One region of the Chryseobacterium metallicongregator genome, then DNA from elsewhere that is predicted to be linked to it. Evidence: riboswitches for the same ligand, from Rfam matches in the RefSeq annotation. Region 1 holds a riboswitch; each other region holds the start of a gene.
What was found. A riboswitch is a leader RNA that binds a small molecule or an ion and turns the genes downstream of it on or off. The one in region 1 is predicted to bind S-adenosylmethionine.
Positions count from the first base shown of each region.

Region 2: another riboswitch for S-adenosylmethionine. It lies ahead of REB14_RS15375 (alpha/beta fold hydrolase); the one in region 1 lies ahead of REB14_RS14545 (SusC/RagA family TonB-linked outer membrane protein).
Region 3: another riboswitch for S-adenosylmethionine. It lies ahead of REB14_RS12820 (TonB-dependent receptor plug domain-containing protein); the one in region 1 lies ahead of REB14_RS14545 (SusC/RagA family TonB-linked outer membrane protein).
Region 4: another riboswitch for S-adenosylmethionine. It lies ahead of REB14_RS13160 (TonB-dependent receptor plug domain-containing protein); the one in region 1 lies ahead of REB14_RS14545 (SusC/RagA family TonB-linked outer membrane protein).

Region 1 covers NZ_JAVIXS010000014.1:234,908-240,195, forward strand. The annotation lists gene REB14_RS14525 (GYDIA family GHMP kinase) at 1-538, shown strand, start outside; gene pckA (phosphoenolpyruvate carboxykinase (ATP)) at 666-2,282, shown strand; gene REB14_RS14535 (hypothetical protein) at 2,330-2,767, opposite strand; gene REB14_RS14540 (type II 3-dehydroquinate dehydratase) at 2,831-3,238, opposite strand; SAM riboswitch class I at 3,484-3,582, shown strand; gene REB14_RS14545 (SusC/RagA family TonB-linked outer membrane protein) at 3,666-5,288, shown strand, end outside.
Region 2 covers NZ_JAVIXS010000014.1:402,702-407,989, reverse strand. The annotation lists gene REB14_RS15390 (homocysteine S-methyltransferase family protein) at 1-384, opposite strand, end outside; gene REB14_RS15385 (O-succinylhomoserine sulfhydrylase) at 422-1,582, opposite strand; gene REB14_RS15380 (ACT domain-containing protein) at 1,693-3,231, opposite strand; gene REB14_RS15375 (alpha/beta fold hydrolase) at 3,231-4,175, opposite strand; SAM riboswitch class I at 4,236-4,342, opposite strand; gene REB14_RS15370 (MGH1-like glycoside hydrolase domain-containing protein) at 4,531-5,288, shown strand, end outside.
Region 3 covers NZ_JAVIXS010000009.1:104,175-109,462, reverse strand. The annotation lists gene thiH (2-iminoacetate synthase ThiH) at 1-298, shown strand, start outside; gene REB14_RS12830 (HesA/MoeB/ThiF family protein) at 436-1,146, shown strand; gene REB14_RS12825 (TonB-dependent receptor domain-containing protein) at 1,354-3,582, opposite strand; SAM-I-IV-variant riboswitch at 3,702-3,799, shown strand; gene REB14_RS12820 (TonB-dependent receptor plug domain-containing protein) at 4,097-5,288, shown strand, end outside.
Region 4 covers NZ_JAVIXS010000009.1:174,973-180,260, forward strand. The annotation lists gene REB14_RS13155 (APC family permease) at 1-504, opposite strand, end outside; gene REB14_RS13160 (TonB-dependent receptor plug domain-containing protein) at 512-2,944, opposite strand; SAM riboswitch class I at 3,037-3,142, opposite strand; gene REB14_RS13165 (alpha-amylase family glycosyl hydrolase) at 3,400-5,288, opposite strand, start outside.

The sequences.
Region 1 (5,288 bases):
GATGAATAATCTTGCAGAATGGGCCGGAATAGACCCGTTTTATCTTAATACAATCAGTTTAGGAGGCAGTGGATACGATATTGCGGTGGCGAAAGAAAAGGCTGCCGTTCTTTTCCAAAGTAAACCTGAAATAAAATATGAAAAGGTTAATTTCAATCCTTCTTTTAAAAATGAACTGATTTTTATTCACTTAAATCAGAAACAGGATAGCAGAGAAGGAATCAATTTTTACAAGTCAAAAAAGAAGTCTCCGGAATTGGTTAATGAATTTTCTGATCTTACAAAAAAAATATTGTTATGTAATGAATTGGAAAATTTTTCTGAATTAATGATGGTTCATGAACATAAAATTGCTAATTTTCTTGAAATTTCCACAGTTAAAGAGAAACTGTTCTCAGATTGCCCTTCTTTTGTCAAAAGTTTAGGGGCATGGGGCGGAGATTTTGTAATGAGTGCCAAATTTGGGGGCTATAAGAACTATTTTTGGGAGAAAGGTTTTCCTTCGGTTTTTGAATGGGAAAATATAATTGACTTGTAATCAGATTATTACAATCCTGTTTTTTTATTTGCCATTCTGACTTATATCAGTATATTTAAACCACCTTTAACAAATAATTAATATTATTTTTGTTGAAGTCAATAAAGAAATAGAAAATATAAGTAAAATGAAAAACACTAAAATCATCCAGGATTTAGAGAAATTGGGGATTAAAGGAAACTATGAAGTAGTGTATAATCCTTCTTATGAAGAATTATACCAGGCTGAAGTTTCTTCTGAAAATCAGGGATTTGAGAAAGCTGAACTTACGGAATCTGGCGCGGTGTCAGTAAAAACAGGAATTTTCACAGGTCGTTCACCTAAAGACAGATATATTGTTCAGGATGATGTTACAAGAGATACAATTTTCTGGGATGGTAAAGTAAACTTACCTACTACTGCAGAAATTTTCGGTTCTTGTAAAGAACTAGTGCTGAACCAGCTTGCTGAATCTAAAAAGATCTATGTAGTAGATACATTCTGCGGAACGAATGCAGATACGAGACTTAAAGTAAGATTTATCGTTGAAGTAGCATGGCAGGCGCATTTTGTTACTAATATGTTTATCCGCCCTTCTCACTATGAGCTTGAAAACTTTGGAGAGCCTGATTTCACAGTAATCAACGGTTCTAAAACAATAAACCCTAACTGGGAAGCTCAAGGATTGAATTCTGAAAACTTCATCATGTTCAACCTTACTGAAAAACTACAGATCATCGGAGGTACATGGTACGGAGGTGAAATGAAAAAAGGGATGTTCGCCATGATGAACTATTACCTTCCATTAAAAGGTATGGCTTCAATGCACTGTTCTGCTAACGTAGGAGAAAAAGGTGATGTAGCTTTATTTTTTGGTCTTTCAGGTACAGGAAAAACGACTCTGTCTGCAGATCCGAAAAGATATCTTATTGGTGATGACGAACATGGTTGGGATAACAACGGAGTATTTAACTATGAAGGTGGATGCTACGCTAAAGTTATCGACTTATCTGAAGAAAAAGAACCGGATATCTTTGCTGCCATCAAAAGAGATGCACTTCTTGAAAACGTTGTTGTGAACAATGGAGTAGCAGATTATACAGACGGATCAATCACTGAGAATACAAGAGTTTCTTATCCAATTTATCATATCAACAAAATTGTATTGCCTTCTAAAGCAGGTCATGCTAAGAAGATTGTTTATCTTTCAGCAGATGCATTCGGAGTACTTCCTCCGGTTTCCATCTTGAATGAAGATCAGGCTCAATACCACTTCCTTTGCGGTTATACATCAAAACTAGCTGGAACAGAAAGAGGAATTACAGAACCTCAGCCATCTTTCTCACCTGCATTTGGTGAAGCATTCCTTACATTACACCCAACAATGTATTCTAAAACATTGATCGGTAAAATGCAAGAGCACGGAGCTAAAGCATATTTGGTAAATACAGGTTGGAATGGTACTGGAAAGAGAATTTCTCTGAAAGATACAAGAGCAATCATTGATGCAATCATTGACGGATCTATCGATAATGCTCCAAAAACTCAGGTTCCAATCATGAATCTTGAGATTCCTACTGAATTGCCAAACGTTTCTACAGGTATTTTAGATCCTAGAGATACCTATGAAAGCGCTTCAGAATGGGAAGAAAAAGCAAAAGATCTTGCTTCAAGATATATCAAAAACTTTGAGCAGTATTGTGATACTGAAGAAGGTAAGAAATTAGTTGCTTCAGGACCTCAATTACAGGAACAGACCATCTAATAGTTCTCTATAACATAAAAAGCCTCATCACAGATGAGGCTTTTTTATTAATATTTTTTACAGTTTTCAATCAACTCATTCTGTTCATCAAGTTTTAAGACCGTTGATTTGATTGATTCTTCAGTTAAATGTTTTATGATCATAAAATGTTTTGAAGAAAAGTAAGATTCTTCGTCCAATATCTTATCTAAATACTTTGGAGTAGCGAAGGTCATCCAGTATTTTACTTTGTTGGAAAAGGTAATAGTTACTTCTATGGCATCAGATTCAATATTTTCTATTGGATCATCTATGTTAATAGAAATGATTTCCGGTTCATTGTCTGCACTGAAATACAACTTTGAATACCACCTAAGTTTTCCCTCATTATTCCAGACTTTTATATTTTCAACGTTGATTTCTTCGATAATATAAGATTTTCTCTTCGTTAATTGTCCGGAATATGGCCCAATGATTTTACAATAAATCTTATCCTTTATCTTCATCAATTATTTTCTTACTTTCCTTAATTATCTGTAGAAATCTGTAGGAATATTTAAGTTATGAAATTACTTCAGGCTCAATAAAGCCAATCTGTACCCATCCATTCCAAAGCCGGATAAAACAGCATCTGTATTCGCTGCCGTCACAGATTTCTGGCGGAATTCTTCTCTTTTGTATATATTGCTGATATGTACTTCTACTTTTGGCTTGCGGATATTCTTCAAACAATCAGCGATAGCATAAGAATAATGGGTAAATGCTCCCGGGTTAATCACCACTGCATCAAAATTATCCTCCTGAAGTCTGTTGATAAGCTCGCCCTCAATATTGGACTGATAATACTGTATTTCATGAGACTGAAACTCGGATTTTAAATTTTCCAAATAACTTTCCATGGAAACATTTCCATAAATTTCCGGTTCTCTTGTGCCTAACAGATTGAGGTTAGGGCCGTTGATGATCAAAACTTTCATACTATAAAATTAAAAAGTTTTTTCAATTAATAATACAAAAATTAAGGTCTCCTCAAATATTTATTCCATTGAATTATTAATAATGATATTTGTCATGTTTGAATAAATGATAACGACTGCAACTCCTTGTTGTAATGAGTTTTATTAAAATTTTATGTTAATTATTAAAAATTTATCATGAAAAATAAATAAGTCTACTTGTTTTGTAGACTAAAAGTTTTTAGCTTTGCAAACATATTTCGATCGGCTTATAAAGAAAGATGGAGGGAACTGACCCTGTGAAGTCTTAACAACCTACCCATTGGGCAAGGTGTTACGTTCAGCCTTTTAAGGAAAAATAAGCATTTGTTTTATCGTATTTATCGATGCCCTTTGCTGACTTTTCTGCAAAGGGCTAAATTTTAATATATGATAAATAAAATTGATTATGATTAGTAAAAATTTATTTAATTCTAAAGCTTGGATACCTCCCGTTGCTGCTTTTTTTCTGGGAATTATCAGTGTAAATGCACAGAATTCCAAGCCGAAAAAAGATAGCCTTCATGAAAAAGAGATTGATGAAGTAGTAGTGGTAGCTTACGGAAAAGCGAAAAGAAACAGCTATACCGGTTCCGTAGCTACAATTTCCAGTGATAAAATCAATAACAGACCTGTAACGAATATTACGAAAGCATTAGAAGGACAGGTTGCAGGGATTCAGACTACCAGTGCATCAGGCCAGCCAGGTGCTGTTTCTACTATCAGAATCAGAGGAATTGGCTCAATCAGTGCTTCCAGTGATCCTTTATACGTTGTAGACGGAATTCCTTTCGATGGAAACCTGAACTCTATCAGCCCAAGCGATATTGAATCAATCAGTGTTTTGAAAGATGCTACAGCAAGTGCTTTGTATGGTTCAAGGGGAGCAAACGGAATTATTATCATTACTACAAAATCAGGTAAAAAAGGAGAGGCCAGAGTTAATTTTAATATCAGTCAGGGATTCTCCGGAAGAGCCGTAAAAGATTATGAACAGGTAAATACAGATCAGTATTTTCAACTGTACTGGGAAGCATTGAGAAATGGATATCAATCCGGAAAAGTTTCTTCTCAGCAGGCAGCTCAGATGGCAACAGACAACCTTGTTTCTTCACTGGGGATTAATCCATATGGGACAACTTATCCAAAACCGGTAGGTACAGATGGAAAACTATTACCTGGCGCATCACCACTTTGGAATGATGACTGGAGAGATATCTTGCAGAGAGTGGCTTCAAGAAATCAGGTGGATCTTGATATCAGCGGAGGAAGTGAGAAAAGTAATTATTTCTTCTCTCTGGGGTATCTGGATGATAAAGGAATGGCAATTGAATCGGGATATAAAAGATATAATACCCGATTAAAGATCAATTCTGAAGTTAAAAAATGGCTGAATGTTGGGGTGAACTTAAGTTATACAAACAGTATTCAGCAGGCACCTACTTCTTCAGATTCCAAAGCCAGTAACATCATCAATGCGGCAAGATTTATTCCTTCATTCTATCCTTATTATGAAAGAAATGCTGACGGAACTTATATTTTGGATGCTGATGGAAACCCGATTTATGATTTTGGAAAATACAGACCTACGAATGCGCTTCAAAATCAGAATGCTGCTGCAACCTTACCATTAGACAAAAACGAGAATAAAGAAGATAACTTTTCAGGGAAAGGATTCATGGAATTCACTTTCTTACCGGAACTGAAATTCAAGACGAGTTTCTCTGTTGATTTGGTGAATTATAACGGACATTATTATTCAAATCCATTATTGGGGCAAGGTGCTGAAATTGGAGGTTCAGTAACGAAAACCAATACCAGAACATTATCTTATACCACCAGTAATATTCTGACGTATGATAAAAAGTTTGGAAAACATCATGTCAATGCATTGGCAGGACACGAATTCTATAAATATGATTATCAGACAATCTCCGGAACAAGAAGTCAGTTCTCGCTGCCTTATTATTATGAGCCGGATGCCGCTTCTTTACTGGGAAGTTTCAGCGGAAACAGTAATAAATTGAGTTTA
Region 2 (5,288 bases), 170 kb from region 1:
TACAAATCTCGGTTTGTCCGGATTTTTCGCAGTATACTCATCACAGGCTTTTCTGGCAATTTTTGCAGACTCATAGTTCAGGTCGTACACCAGATCTTCCATGTGATAATCTGCCATCGCAATGGTAGTTCCTGAGAACGTATTGGTTTCAATGATATCAGCTCCGGCTTCCAGATATTTCTTGTGAACTTCTTCAATCGCCTGAGGCTGTGTCAGAGAAAGCAGGTCATTGTTTCCTTTTACCGGATGTTCCCAGTCTTTAAAACGCTCTCCACGGTAGTCTTCTTCTTCGAATTTGTATCTCTGAAGCATGGTTCCCATGGCTCCGTCAAGAATTAAAATTCTTTCGGATAAAGCTTTATATAATTGTACTGAATTTTTCATTTTAATCTATTTTGGCTAAAACCAGTTGCTAGTTGAATTAATCTAAAGCCTGCTTCAGATCAGCAATAATGTCATCCACATTTTCCAACCCTACTGAACAACGAACCAAACCTGCAGTAATACCTACTTCATTTCTTTCTTCGTCTGACAGTTTGGAGTGTGTAGTAGAAGCCGGATGTGTAACGATCGTTCTTGTATCCCCTAAATTGGCAGACAGTGAACACATTTGGATCTTATCTAAGAAGTTTCTTCCCCCTTCTATTCCACCTTTTATTTCAAAGGCTACAATATTTCCTCCAAGTTTCATCTGCTTTTTGGCAATTTCATAACTCGGATGAGATTTCAGGAATGGATATTTTACCAATTCTACATTAGGATGACTTTCTAAAAACCCGGCTACCTTCAATGCATTCTCACAGTGTTTTTCTACACGGATAGCCAATGTTTCAAGGCTTTTTGATAATACCCATGCATTAAAAGGAGATAATGCAGGTCCTGTATTTCTTGCGAAAAGATAAATTTCTCTGATCAGGTCTTCCTTTCCTACTGCTATTCCACCTAAAACTCTTCCCTGTCCGTCAATCAGTTTCGTTGCTGAGTGTACCACAATATCTGCACCGTATTTGATAGGCTGCTGAAGATAAGGCGTTGCAAAACAGTTATCTACAATAAATATAAGATTATGTTTTTTCGCAATCTGTCCAAAGAATTCAAGGTCAAGAATTTCAATAGCCGGATTGGTAGGCGTTTCAAGGTATAAGATCTTGGTATTAGGTTTAATATATTGCTCTACATTCGCGGCATCTTCTGCTTTGAAATAAGAGGTTTCAATATTCCATTTCGGGAAATATTTGGTAAACAAAGTATGAGTAGATCCGAATACTGACTGGCAGCTTACGATATGATCTCCGGCATTCAGTAATGCAGCAAATGTAGAATAGATGGCTGCCATTCCTGTTGCAAAGGCATATCCTGCTTCTGCTCCTTCCATTTTAGCGATCTTATCTGTAAATTCGGTTACGTTTGGATTAGAGAAACGGCTGTATAAGTTTTTAGGTTTTTCTTCTGCAAAGCTTGCTCTCATATCTTCCGCATCCTGAAATATAAAACTGGAAGTAAGATATAGCGGTGTAGAATGCTCATCAAACTGGCTTCTTTCCGTTTGGGTTCTTATTGCTGATGTTTCAAAATTTTCCATATAGTTTTAATTTGTCAATTCAGCAGGGTAACCATTAGATTCTTCGCTATGCTCAGAATGACAATTGCAGTAATGGTTACACTGCCAGATTGGTAGATTGTTACATTAATTTATTTCGTTTCACTTACTCTTAAAATATCCCCGAATACACCTCTTGCTGTAACCTGTGCACCAGCTCCGGCTCCCATAATCACGATTGGATTCTCTCCATAACTTTCTGTGTAGATTTCAAAGATTGAGTCTGAGCCTTTCAGCTGTCCTAGTGCGGAAGTTGCAGGAACAGAAATCAGTTTCACATCCAGCTCGCCTTTATCTTTCTGTAAGTCACCGTGTAGATCACCTACATATCTCAATACATGTCCGGGCTCCTGATTTTCTTTTATTTTCTGGTATTCTTCGTCCAGCTCTTCCAGTCTTGAAAGAAATTCTGATTTTGAAACTTCAAGTAAGCTTTCCGGAACAAGATTTTGAATATTGATATCTCCGAATTCGTTGATAAGGTCTAATTCTCTTGCCAGAATTAATAATTTTCTTGCTACATCATTTCCTGATAAATCTTCTCTCGGATCCGGTTCTGTATATCCTTTTTCCAAAGCTTCGTTGATGATGGTTGAGAATTTATCGTTCCTCAAAGAAAAATTATTGAAAACATAGCTCAATGTTCCGGAGAACACTCCTTTGATTCTTGTGATATTTTCTCCTGAAAGGTGTAATAATTTGATGGTATCAATTAACGGTAATCCTGCTCCCACATTGGTTTCATACAAATAACGTCTGTTGTTTTTACTCAACGTATATCTTAGTTTTCTGTATTCTTCTATTGGAAGGGTATTGAAAATCTTGTTGGAAGACACCAGATCGAATCCGTTTTCTGCCAAAGCATGATAATTTTTCACAAAATCTTTGCTTGCAGTATTATCCACAACGATCAGATTTTCCAGTTGGTTTTCATTAGAGAAGTTGATTAGTTCTTCTACATTCGATGGATGTTCTGCTGTTAAAACCTCATCACTCCAATTGGCGTCGAAACCTTTTTTGTTGAAAGCAATTTTCTTAGAGTTGGCTACTGCAACTACTTTAAGGTCTATTTTTTTTCGTTTTTTAATTTCTTCTGCAGATTCCAAAACCTGTTGTATCAATGTCTTTCCTACATTTCCGTGACCAATGATGGCCAGATGAACGGTCTTCGGCTTTTTGAAAATTTCAGATTCTATGATGTTTCTTGTTTTTTCATCCTGTGAAGATGTTACTACGATGTTCACTCTGTTTTCTCCTGCTACCTGATTCAAAAGCAATGGGAAAACATTATTTCGTGCCAGTTCTGCAAAGACTTTATTGAAATCTTCTGCAACAAAACCAATCACAGAAACATTATTGATACTATAAATTTGGGAAACTTTTCCAGATTTTCTTTCTGCTTCAAATTCATCAATAAGACAAGCAACCGCTTTCTCTGCATCATTTTCATGAACCAGAATAGAAATTCCGTTTTCTATAGCCTGTTGAGAAATTACGCCAACACTGATGCGTGCTAAAGTAAGCGCTTTAAAAATACGTCCGTCAATCCCGATTTCTCCAAGGAAATCCTCTCCTTCAAATTTGACGATTGATCTGTTCTTTAAAAATTTTATTTCGTTAGCATTTTTCATTACTTCTGTAAAATGTTTTTTATGATATTATTTAATTGTTGATATTCCATTAGGAAGGCATCATGCCCGTGTATAGATTGGATCTCGTGATAAGAAACATCCTTATTTTTCTCTTTTAAGTTTTCAAAACACATTCGGATTTCTGAAGCCGGGAAGAATAAGTCTGTATCTACGGAGATCATGTGCATTCGTGCCTGTATGTTCTCCAGTGCTTCTTCAGCAACGTTGATATTCATTAAGAGGTGGTTCATCAGCTTGTAACTTTTTAAACTAAACCTTTCGTTTAGTGCATTACCATGATAAACCAACCAGTCTTCTGATTCCAGGCGTTTTTTTTCCTGGTTATATTGGTTTTGAAATCTGTCATTGAGTGACTGTGGCGTTCTGTAACACAACATGGCATGAATTCTCGCTTTCTGTAATGGTTCTTCTTTATCATTCAATAAAAATTTCTGAACCAGACATTGTGCATGAAGCCAATCGTGTGTTCTGTAATCACAGGCAATAGGAATAAATATTTCTGTGAGATCCGGCTGCTTGGCAAGCATTTCCCAGGCAATCCCTCCTCCCAGAGAACCTCCGATAATGGCATATAAATTTTTGATATGTAAAGCTTCAAGCCCTTTCAGAAATATCGCTGCGATATCTGAAGGTGTGAAGTCTTCATTATCTTCAATTAAAAAATCGTCGTATCCGTTTCCTGGTATATTGAAGCACAGAACAGTATATTGATCAGTATCAACAATCTGATTTTCTCCTACCAGCTGTTTCCACCAACCTTTTTCTCCGGATACATTTGAATTTCCGGTAAGAGCATGGTTGATTAAAATGATTGGAGCTGTAAACAGATCTTTCCCAAAAAGCTGATAGCTTAATGAGATATAGTATTCCTTTTGGGAATAAGTTTGATACGTAAGATTAATATAGTTTAGTTCTGTTTTCAATTCTATTAAATTTTAATACAATTGAAAATGCCACAGGAAATGGCTGAAAAGAACTTCAGTAAGTTATCTGTCCAAAATTATTTGGTAGAACGTAGCACCTTCTTTGCTTGCACAAAGGGTTGCTAAGGTTTCATAGGGTCTAATCCCTCAACCTTTCTTGATAACATTTTCAATATTTGAATGAACGAATGATGCAAAGGTAGTTCTTTTCTTTTAATTTCAAAAAAAAATTATTTTAATATTTAAAAAAGCCTTTAAATACAAGTATTTCAAGACAATATTAATAATTATTCAGATGAAAAAAATTGGAATTACTTCTCAAAAAAACTAACTTCGTATGGAAAAATGATGAGATATGACCGCCGAAAAAGATAGATTACAAGATACCAAATGGAAAAACTGGGGACCTTATGTAAGCAACCGGCAGTGGGGAAATGTACGCGAAGATTATAGCCCGAACGGGAATGCCTGGAATTTTACCAATCATAATAATGCAGAAAGCTATGCCTACCGATGGGGTGAAGAAGGTATTGCCGGAATTTCTGATGTAAAACAGCTTTTATGTTTTGCTTTTTCGTTTTGGAACAAGAAAGACAAAATGGTAAAGGAAAGATTCTTTGGATTGAGCAACCCTCAGGGAAATCATGGGGAAGACATCAAAGAAATCTTTTATTATCTGGATAATACACCTACTCATAGTTATATGAAAATGGTGTATAAATATCCAATTAATGAATTTCCTTACGATGACCTTGTTGCAGAAAACGGGAGACGCAGTAAAAAGGAACCGGAATATGAGATTTTCGATACAGGAATTTTCGATAATGATGAATATTTTGATATTTTCATAGAATACTGTAAAGCCGATCACAATGATATTCTTGCCAGAGTAACGGTCTGTAACCGAAGTCAGCATAAAGCACCTATTATGGTAGCGCCTACTGTTTGGTTCAGAAACAACTGGAAATGGGGATACAACACCTATAAAGCAGAAATCAATGCTTCTCATGACGGAAGTATCAACATTGGCCATGACAGTATTTCGATTAAAAAACTTTATTCCCGAAATACCAATACACAAAGCGTATTTTGTGATAACGAAACCAATAATTC
Region 3 (5,288 bases), on a different contig from region 1:
GGAAGACAAGGACCTTCTTCAATTGATCTGTGCCTACAGAATCTGGAATGAAGACCTTGAAATCTCCATTTCTACCAGGGAAAATGAAGTCTTCAGAAATAATATTGTATCTCTGGGAGCCACTGCCATGAGTGCTGGTTCAAAAACCAATCCGGGAGGGTATGCGGTGGATAAAGAATCTCTGGAACAGTTTGAAACCAGTGACGAGAGAAGTATGGATGAAATCAGAGTCATGATCAAAAAAGCAGGCTATGATCCTGTAATGAAAGACTGGGATTCTGTATACAGTGGATTTTAAATTTTTAAACCATTAAGGATTTTGAAGAAGTGAAGGTTATTTAAGAAAAATTGAAGATATTATCTTTTTTGAAGCGAAGCTCAACTTAACTTTCCTTACAAACTTAAAAGAATCTTAATGGTTAATTATCATAAAATATGAAAAAAGAAGATCATTTTTCACGGTACAGCCGGCAGATATTTATTGAAGAAATAGGATTGGAAGGACAAAAGAAAATAAGGTCTTCCAAAGTTCTTGTCATTGGGGCAGGAGGTTTGGGAAGTCCGGTTATTCAATATCTGACTGCAGCAGGAATAGGAACTTTAGGTGTTATCGATTTTGATCATGTAGAAATTCATAATCTGAACCGGCAGATCATTCATACTGAAAACAGAGTAGGACTATCCAAAGTGAAAAGTGCTGAAATATTTGTAGAAGAACTCAATCATCAGGTTAAATTGACAGGAATTGAGGAAAGACTCAATGAAAACAATGCCGAAGAAATCATTTCCCACTACGATGTTATTGTTGACGGTTCAGACAACTTTTCCACAAGATATCTGGTGAACGATACCTGTGTAAAACTGAATAAAACTTTAGTTTACGGGAGTATTTTAGGGTTTTCAGGACAGGTTGCAGTATTTAATCGTAACGGAAGCAAAAACTTAAGAGATCTATTCCCTGAACCACCTTTCGATGAGGATGTACCGGATTGTGACAGTCTTGGCGTATTGGGAGCTCTTCCCGGAATCATAGGCAGCATGATGGCTCTTCAGGCATTAAAAATTATCACAGATCTTCCGGTTATTGTTAATCAACTGACATTGGCAGATACGCTGAATTGGAGATTTCAAACGATTGATTTTTGATGTAAATGTAAACACAAATGTCACCCATATTTTCACGAATAACACGAATTCAATATCAATAGGAACGGGCTCTGATCCTGAGCGTAGACGAAGGAAGCCCGTTTTACTTTTATAAAACCATCCACTGGCTTCAGCCAAAACTTACCAACAAATAAAAAATAGGCGCAAATCATTTTACGCCTATTTTTATTTTATTGTCAAGAAGAATTATTGTGCCTGTTGCATTACTCCTCCGTTATCTTCTTTTTTAGTCTGGTTTAGGATATTCGGATCCTCTTTTGCCAGTTTATTTCTTGTCGGAATTTTATAATTGATAGAAAATCCGAAATTTCTCGTGTCATATTTGCTACTGATCAACACCGGCGTTCCTGATGGTGGATTAGAACGTACCTGCATCATCTGTCCGTTGAAAATATCATTCGCAAAAACAGAAAGTGTCAGGCGGTTGTTCATAAACTTTTTCGTCAACGTAATATCAAGAGAGTTGTTGAATGGTTTCTCTGCTGTAAAGTAGAAATATCCCGCCTTTGGAGTCAGATAGCTATAGTTAGCTGTCAGTTTGATATCCTTAGGTAAAATAACCTGGGTCATGATATTGAAAATCCAGAAGCCTTTATTATTCAGGTTATCGATTTCATGTTTCTGATATCCTGCATATAAGTACATGAAATTAATTTTATCAGGATTGAAATTAAATTTCATGATTTCACTAAATGGCTTACTGAAAATCATAAAAGGAATCGGTAATCCCACATTGAAATTGTGAATTTTCATATTCGAAATATTCACCTGCTCGTTGTAAAGCTTTCTTCCGTCCTTTCGGATGATCTGTGCCACCTGGTTGCTTGCCGAACTTACACTATATCCGATAAATGCATAATCAAAAGCTGAAATTTTCAATTCATAATTATCAAAAATAGTAGGCTGTAGGTTAGGATTACCATTTACTTCGGTACTTGGCCCGGAGAAAGTTACGTTATTTGGGTTCAAAGCAGAAATACTCGGTAAGCTGATTTTTCTGTTGTAATTTGCCGCAATATTAACCTGGTTCATCATATTATATTGTACGCTTGCATTCGGGAAAAATTTAAACTTATTGAAAGGAATCAAATTAGCCTCCACCAGTTTCGCATCTTTATCAAAATATCTTGTTACCCCGGAAATATCATAGTTTTCAGCACGGGAACCCAATGTGAAGTCAAACTTTTTCAGTTTAGCCTGAAACTCCAAATAGGTAGAAGCGGTTTGTCTTTGATACTCTAAGTTAGTCAGTCCAAAACTTTCTGTATCATAATCCTGTCTTTCATATAATCCTCCAAAACTTACCTTTCCACCATCAAGAAGTTTGATAGGTTGGGCATAATCTACTTTGAAGTTGGCAATATTCATTACAGATTTATTGTTCAGAATATCTTTTAAACCATTGGTAGGACTGTTGATTGGTAGGTTTGGAGCGGCTGCAAATGTACCATCCTGAAAGAAATTGTCTTGAGAAAATTTACTGTCTGATCTTGTATAGCCAAACTGGAAGTCTAATTTTTGAGATTTATCTGCAAAACGTTTCTGATAGGTTACAACTGCTTCCTGTCTGAGACTATTGGTATGGGCAACATCTGAAGATGTATAAAAAGCTTCCCTTAAATCTTTTGGATTATTCTGGAAAGGCAAATCACCATGACCATTACTTAAAGTATAGTTGTCATTATTATTGTGATAAATATCGTAGTTTAATAATAATCTGTCCTGCCCCAAATCAAAAGTCAATCCGGATTTTGCAAAATATCCACGTGCGTATCTATCGGTATGGCTGCTCAAAAGTTCATCTTGTTGACCATTCAGCATACTTTCACGGTAGTTTTGACCTACGTTCAGCTGCCATCCGAAATATTTATTCCTTGCATTTAAATTAACAGAATTGGTTGTCCTGTTTCTGTATTTATCATAATTCGTGAAAGAATAATTTCCTGAATACGTAGCAGTTAAATATTTGTTGGCATTTTTATTAGTGATGATGTTCATGATGGCACCTCCGGAAGTAGCCGGAAACTCAGCACCGGGCTGGGTAATTACTTCAATTCTTTCTACAGAATTGGCAGGCATTCCTTCAAGGAAAGAGTTCAATTCATTGGACGTAATATTCAGGGGTCTTCCGTTAAGATACACTTCCAGCATTTTCCCCTGATACATCATCCCCGCGATATCGGTAGAAACAAGTCCAGGAAGTTTTTTAATTCCTTCCAGAACGTTTCCGTTATTCAGCTGAGGTTGTTCAGAAAAGTCAAAAATGGTACGGTCTGCCTTTTGCTCAACGGCTTTTTTAGTTTTGGTGATGACTACACCTTCTATTTGTTTTTCTTTAGCACCCGTAGTATTCTTTTCTTGTGAGAAAACAAAAACAGAACTTACCAGTGATAAAGCGAAAATCGTTTTTTTCATAATGTTTTAATGATATCCGGTTAGACGCTGAAAAACAGAATTTGTTACGGTAAAATGTTGAAAATCGAAAATTTAGGCTGAATTTTTTTTTTATTTATGAAATAATTATATCTTTGCCAGGTAATTATCAAGAATCTCTAGATGGGATAGCAACCTGCAAAAACAAGCAAGGTGCTGCAATCGATAAGCCGGATCTTCCGGAAAAAATGTTTATCATTCTATCATTATCCCCATCTTGAATTTTTGTTTTAAAGTTAAAATCAATGTTTAAAGACAAGGGAAATCACATTCCATCAGTAATTTTTTATTCTTCAGATCATGAAGTGAGTCTTCATTATTCTGATATGTTTTCATGCCATTTCTATATGCGCATGTGTTGTTGCTGCTAGCATTTTCTATTTCTAAAAAATAATACAAACATTCCGAACATCAATGGTAACCTTACATTTTAGGGTTACAGGATTTGTATTGCTCAAAAACAATTTTTTAATAACAAAAAGTAACAACAAACAACATGCATAATTTCAAAACAAAAATATTTGTTCCTTCTATTGCGCTTATTTCTACATTTTACTACGCCCAGACGGATACTTTACAATCAAAAAAAATAGATGATGTAGTCATCCTTGGTTCAAGAGGCTCAGGAAGATCACTGACAGATACGCCTGTTCCGGTAGATATTATTAACATATCAAAAATTTTAAAACAAAGCCCCACTAACAATATCAGTCAGGCTTTAAATTATATTGTCCCTTCGTTTTCATCCACCTCACACACCGTTAATGATGGAACTGATTTTGTAGATCCTGCTCTTTTAAGAGGGTTGGGCCCGGATCAGGTTTTGGTTTTACTCAATGGAAAAAGAAGATATCAGTCTTCATTGATTAATGTTACCCTTACACCGGGAAGAGGATCTGTAGGAACTGATCTAAATGCTATTCCGGCATTTGCTTTAGAAAAAATTGAGGTTTTAAGAGACGGTGCTTCCGCTCAATATGGTTCTGATGCCATTGCAGGAGTCGTTAACCTTGGGTTGAAAAAAAGGCTGGGACTTTCGGGACAGGTATTTTTAGGTGGATACGCTTCCTCCGTTGCCAATAATTTCTCCGGTGGAGTAGATGGACAGACTATTTCCGTAGATCTCAATTATGGAGCTAAAATAGGAAAAACAGGATTTATTAATATTACAGGTTCTACACAATATCGTGATCCCTATTCCAGAGCCGGAGTAAGAGAAGGTGATATTTTCAATGCTTATAATGCAATTAATTACAGAGCATTGCAGGATGGTATTAATATCGATGGTTTGTATAAAAATATTACGAATACGTCAAACACTCAACAGATTATTAGTACCATTAAACAATATGCAGCCAAGGTAAATTATTTCGGAACTGATTTTCAATCTCAAATTTCAGGAGCCAACAGCATTTCCGATCTTCAAAAATTATTAGGTAAAGATTTTACATCCCAGGAGCTTAATTACAGAGGATTAGAGAGAAAAGATTTCAGTTTGAGAGCCGGACAGTCTAAATTACAAGCCGGGCAGCTATTTTTCAACTCTGAAATTCCTGTGAATGATGATTGGAAATTCTACTCATTTGGTGGTTATAGTTACCGTCTTGGAAATGCCGGAGGATTTTACAGGCTGCCGAATACTGAAAGAAATATCAATGCAGTGACTCCCAATGGATATCTCCCTCAGA
Region 4 (5,288 bases), on a different contig from region 1:
TCCTACCCCAAGAATAACCAGTACAATAATAAAGGCTATCTTAATGAATGTAAAAAAGTTATGAAATCTGCTGGATGTTTTCAGGCTGAACGATAATGCAATCGCCACCAGGAAAATAGCTGCAATCGCAAAGCCATTTCCAAAAGAATAATCAAATACAGAAAGGTATTTTGACATGGCCAATGCAGCCAGCGCAACCGGAGAAGAAAATCCAATAATGAGTGAAATCCAGCTTATCAAGTATCCAAATATCGGATGATAGGTTTCTGTGAGATAAATAAAATCTCCTCCGTTTCCTTTAAAATGTGACCCCAATTCTGCATAACAGAAAGCCCCGAACAAAGCGAGAACCCCTCCTATACTCCATAGCAGGAAAATACTGTAGGTATTGGTAATATCGGATAACTGAAATCCCAGGGTTGTAAAAATCCCTGTTCCGATCATATTGGAAACTACGATGGCTGCTGCTGTTTTCCAGCCAATCTGATGTGAGGTAGTACTCATTTACTGATTAAAAATTAAAATTAAGCCTTCCGAAGAAATAATTCCCCAGTGTTCCCATCTGAACCGGTGCATATTTGAATACTCCATAATATGAATTTCTATAAATCTGGCGATCCGGGAAGACATCAAATACATTGTTGGCTCCTATTGTAAAGTTGATACTTTTTGTAATATCATATCCAACACTGATGTCGGTAACGACCTTTGGTGAGAACTCCTGCACGTCTCCAAACGGATAGCCATCTCTTATTACTTTACCAAAATAGGTATTTCTTACGAGAAAATTGAACTTCCCGATTCCATAATTTAATCCTAATGAAGCTTTTGTTTTGGGAGAAAGAGTTTCAATGATGTTGATCTGATCCGGACCAAAAAACTGGTTCTGCGGAGTTCCTAAATTTTCCGGAAAGTGGAAATCTGTAATTTTGGTTTCCGTATAGTTTCCGGCAAGATTGATATTTAATTTTCCATTGCCAAGAATCCAGTCATAGGTTACTACAACATCAACTCCTTTTGTTTCGGTATCAATAGCATTCGCAAAAAATCTTCCGCTTTCTACCTTAAACTGATCTAATCTTTCATCAGTAATATTGCTGGTGATCACAATTCTGTCTTTTACTTTAATCCAGTATCCATCTATGGTGATTGTCAAATTGTTTAAAGGCCTTAAAGTAAATCCTGCACTTGCATTAACAGAGGTTTCCTGTTTTAGTTTATCAAATCCAAGAATTTCAGCGGCTTTGCTATCATTGCTAAAGATTCCCTTTGTAACAATCTTCTCGCCTGAAGTAGAAATATCAGCATAAGAGTTATTAAAATACTGCTGTTGCAATGATGGTGCTCTGAATCCTGTTCCCACTGCTGCTCTTACCGCATAATTCTTTACAAATTCATATCGTACAGCAAGTTTTCCATTCAGTGTATTTCCGAAGTCTGAATAATTTTCAAATCTTGCTGCTGCATCAATATTCAATTTTTTATCTAAATCATAGGAAACATCTGCATACACTGCGGTGGAATGTCTGTCTTTCTTCAATGCATTATTTGGAGAAAACCCGATAAAGGATTGAGATCCTCCCGCACCAAGCACTGTTGATCCTTCAGTGGCTACGTTTCCATTGATGTCATATTGGGTATAGGAAGCTTCATCACCTGCCTTGATCTGGTATTGTTCAAATCTGAATTCTCCTCCAAATGCGATATTGAAACGGTTTATATTTTTGGAAATATCAAGATTAATGGTATTTTGAAGAAAGCTATGCGCTCCGGCATAAAAACGGGTTGGAGATTTTGCTCCCAAAGAAGCGTTATTCGTATTGTTTACATTATAATTGAAGGTATTGCTTCCAAAGGTATTACTAAGATCAAAAAACCAGTCATTGACATTATATTTTGCTCCTACAGCATAAGAAACATCGTATACCTGGGAGGCCAGAGTTGCCTGAAATCCGTTCGGGTAAATGGACGAAACTACATTAGATTTTTCGCTCGGAAGTCTTCTGAAACCAAAGCCATTTCCTTCTTTGATGCTGAAACCGCCAAAAGAATACAGTTTAAAGTTATCGTTAAAAGGATATTCTGAATTGAAAAACAGCTGTCCCTGTCTGATCTGGGCATCTCCGATCTGAAAATTAAAATCGTCACGTGTTAATCCTCTTTTTGCAATTTCTGCATCATCTGCGGCTCTGGCAGCTTTTATGGCTTCTGCGTCCCCAGCAAATTCATAGGCAAAATTATCTCCGAAAATATCCAGGTCATGATTTTGCGTTCTTGTGGTTTTTCCTCTGTGACTTAGCTGTAATGAAAGATTAATATAGCCTTCTTTCTTTCCTAATGAGGCTCCATAATTAACTCCTGCCTGGTAAGTATCACCATCATTTCTTCCGGTTAACCCATAGGTAAGACTTGCTGAAGCTCCGGTATTTTTCTTAAGAATTATATTGATAACTCCTGCAATGGCATCAGAACCATATTGTGCAGCAGCTCCATCTCTTAATACTTCTATTCTATCAATTGCAATTACGGGAATGGTACTCAAATCTGTTCCTACAGAGCCATTTCCTACCGTATTCTGATAATTGACTAATGATGTGGAATGTCTTCTTTTTCCGTTAAGCAAAACCAGAACCTGATCGGGTCCCATACCTCTAAAAGTAACAGGGTCAATATGTTCTGTCCCATCAGAAGCAGACTGCCTCACTGCATTGAACGATGGAATCACGTAGTTCAGGAGATCCTGAGCCGTCATTTGCGGAGTGCTTCTCTGGATTTTATCGATATTAATTACATCTACAGGAACCGGCGTCTCCAGTTTTGTTCTTTTGACGTTACGGTTTCCAACGATGATAATATCTTCGATCTGTTTTCCTTTTTCCTCACTTTCCTGAGCAGCGACCAGAATTGCTCCAAGCAATAATACAGCTGTGCTTAATTTTTTCATTTTGTTCTTGCCAATTAATAATACGAATCTGACGGATCTTTCCGCAGATACACAAGACTTCAAGAAATGGAATTCATATAGAGTATTGACTTCACTTATCTCCCCCAAAGGGTTGGAATTAGCACCTTTACACTTCTGGAAACGTGTAGGTTGCTAAGGTTTCACCGGGCCAAATCCCTCCACCTTTCTTGATAAATCTACTGCAAAAGTAGACTATTTTTTTAAATGTACAAAAAAGCAGATCTGCTGTACTGCAAATCTGCCTTTCATTATTTTATAGAAATTGTTTAAAGTTTTATTTTTGAAACATTAAGATGATATTAAGGTGATAAGAGTATTAAGATCAGCTCCGCTTTGAGCTTAAAAATCAGAATGATTCATCTTAACAATACTTTATTTCTTAAATAGCTCTTAATGGCTCAATATATTAAAAATCAACAACTTCATAAGTTATTTTATTTAATCATCATCTTTTGAATGGCTATTCCTGTATCTGATTTCAACTGTAACAGATAAGTTCCCGCCGGATAATTAACCTTCATATTATAATTTCCATTCTCTTTATCCAGTTTGAATGAATCCAATTTTTTACCCGTCATATCAAAAATCAGGATCTCTCCGTTTTTTGCTTTACTGAAAACGAGTTGAGCGATTCCGTTTCGAACCGGATTATCTGCAATCTGAAGGGATAATTTGTTGGCTGCATTGGTATCTTCGGTTGATAAAGCACCAGCATAATTTCCAAAGATCCTGAATTCTCCCGGTTGTAAAGTGATTGGAGTTGTTGTGGAAGCTATATTCGAAATACTGTTGTCCATCAGATTCTGCCATTGACCTGTGTAAGGGAAATAAGGGACGACATTCTGTGCTGAAGTCGTGTAATTGGCTAATACAACCACATTCTTTATTCCTGTTGTAATAGCTGCATCATATACATAAATTCTTGTGATCAGGCCGGTAGGATCGTTCGTAAGGTTATTGGATTCTATACTGTAGGTTTTAGATTTAAAAACCTGATGGGTATTTCTGATGTTGATGATTTTAGCCCAAGTATCATATACTGCTTTTCTGTTCGCATTGGTATCATATCCTAAAGTGAATGCAACAGGTTTCTCATCAGTTCTGCATCCATTGTCTATAGTACCATTCGCACATCTGTTGATACTGAATTCATATCCTAGTTCTCCAAATTGCCAGATCATTTTCGGACCAGGAATGGTAAAGAAGGTTGCCCCGAAAGTTTTCATTCTTTCAAGAGCGGTATTCAGATCTTTCACATTATAACTTCCGTTGATTGCTCCATATGCAAGGTTTTTAAACATCAGTCTTTCTTCGTCATGGCTTTCTCCATAGCCTACAGCACTCATATTGGTGAAGCCGTGAAGACTGTGATTCATACGGTCGTAGTTGCTGTTTTCCTGATACCCCATTGTATTCTGATTGTAAGGGTCTGTCTGTTTATTCCAAAGCATAACCCCTTTACCTTCTGCAATTCTGTAGTTGGCCCATTGCTGTTCTTCGGCATCGGTTCCAAGATGTTCGAAGATCATGTAAGAATTCGGATCAATAGCCCATTGTCTGTCGGCATAGTGTTTCATGATATCTACTCTGTCTTGCTGATAGGAATTGGTGCAGGCTTCGTCATTTTCAGAACAGTTTTGAGTAAATCCTTTGGTTAAATCCCAACGGAAACCGTCTATGCGATATTCTGTCAACCATTGTTGAAGGCATCTTTCAACGTAATATTGCGTTGAAGGACTTGTATGGTTAAAATCGTTGAATACATTGTATGAATGTTTCGGAACCTGGTTGAAGTAAGGGTTGTCTGGAGCAACATTTCCATAGCCGTCACCATCCGGATCTATATTCCACAGCCTTACCAAAGGAGAACGTCCTGTAGCATGATTAAACGCTACATCCAGAATGACTGCAATTCCGTTCTGGTGGCATAGATCTACAAATTCTTTGAATTTTTCCGGAGTTCCATAAGCTTTGTCTAATGCATAATGGAAAGAAGTATTATATCCCCATGAAAGATTTCCATCAAACTCCATGATGGGAAGCAATTCTATAGCATTGATTTTTAAGTTTTTCAAATAAGAAATTTTGTCGATCAGTGACTGCCAGTTTTTTTCCTGTGTAAAATCTCTCAATAGTAATTCATAGACCACCAGATCTTGTTTTGCGGGTCTTTGAAAATTGGCAACCTGCCAGTTATAAGCCGTTTGACCTGTTTTGAATGTTGAAACTTCAAACTCTTGTCCTGCTGGAAATGCTGGTAAATTCGGATAAGTGGAAGCTGAAATCCACAGGTCATCATAAGAAGATAAAATTTGTGGAGAAT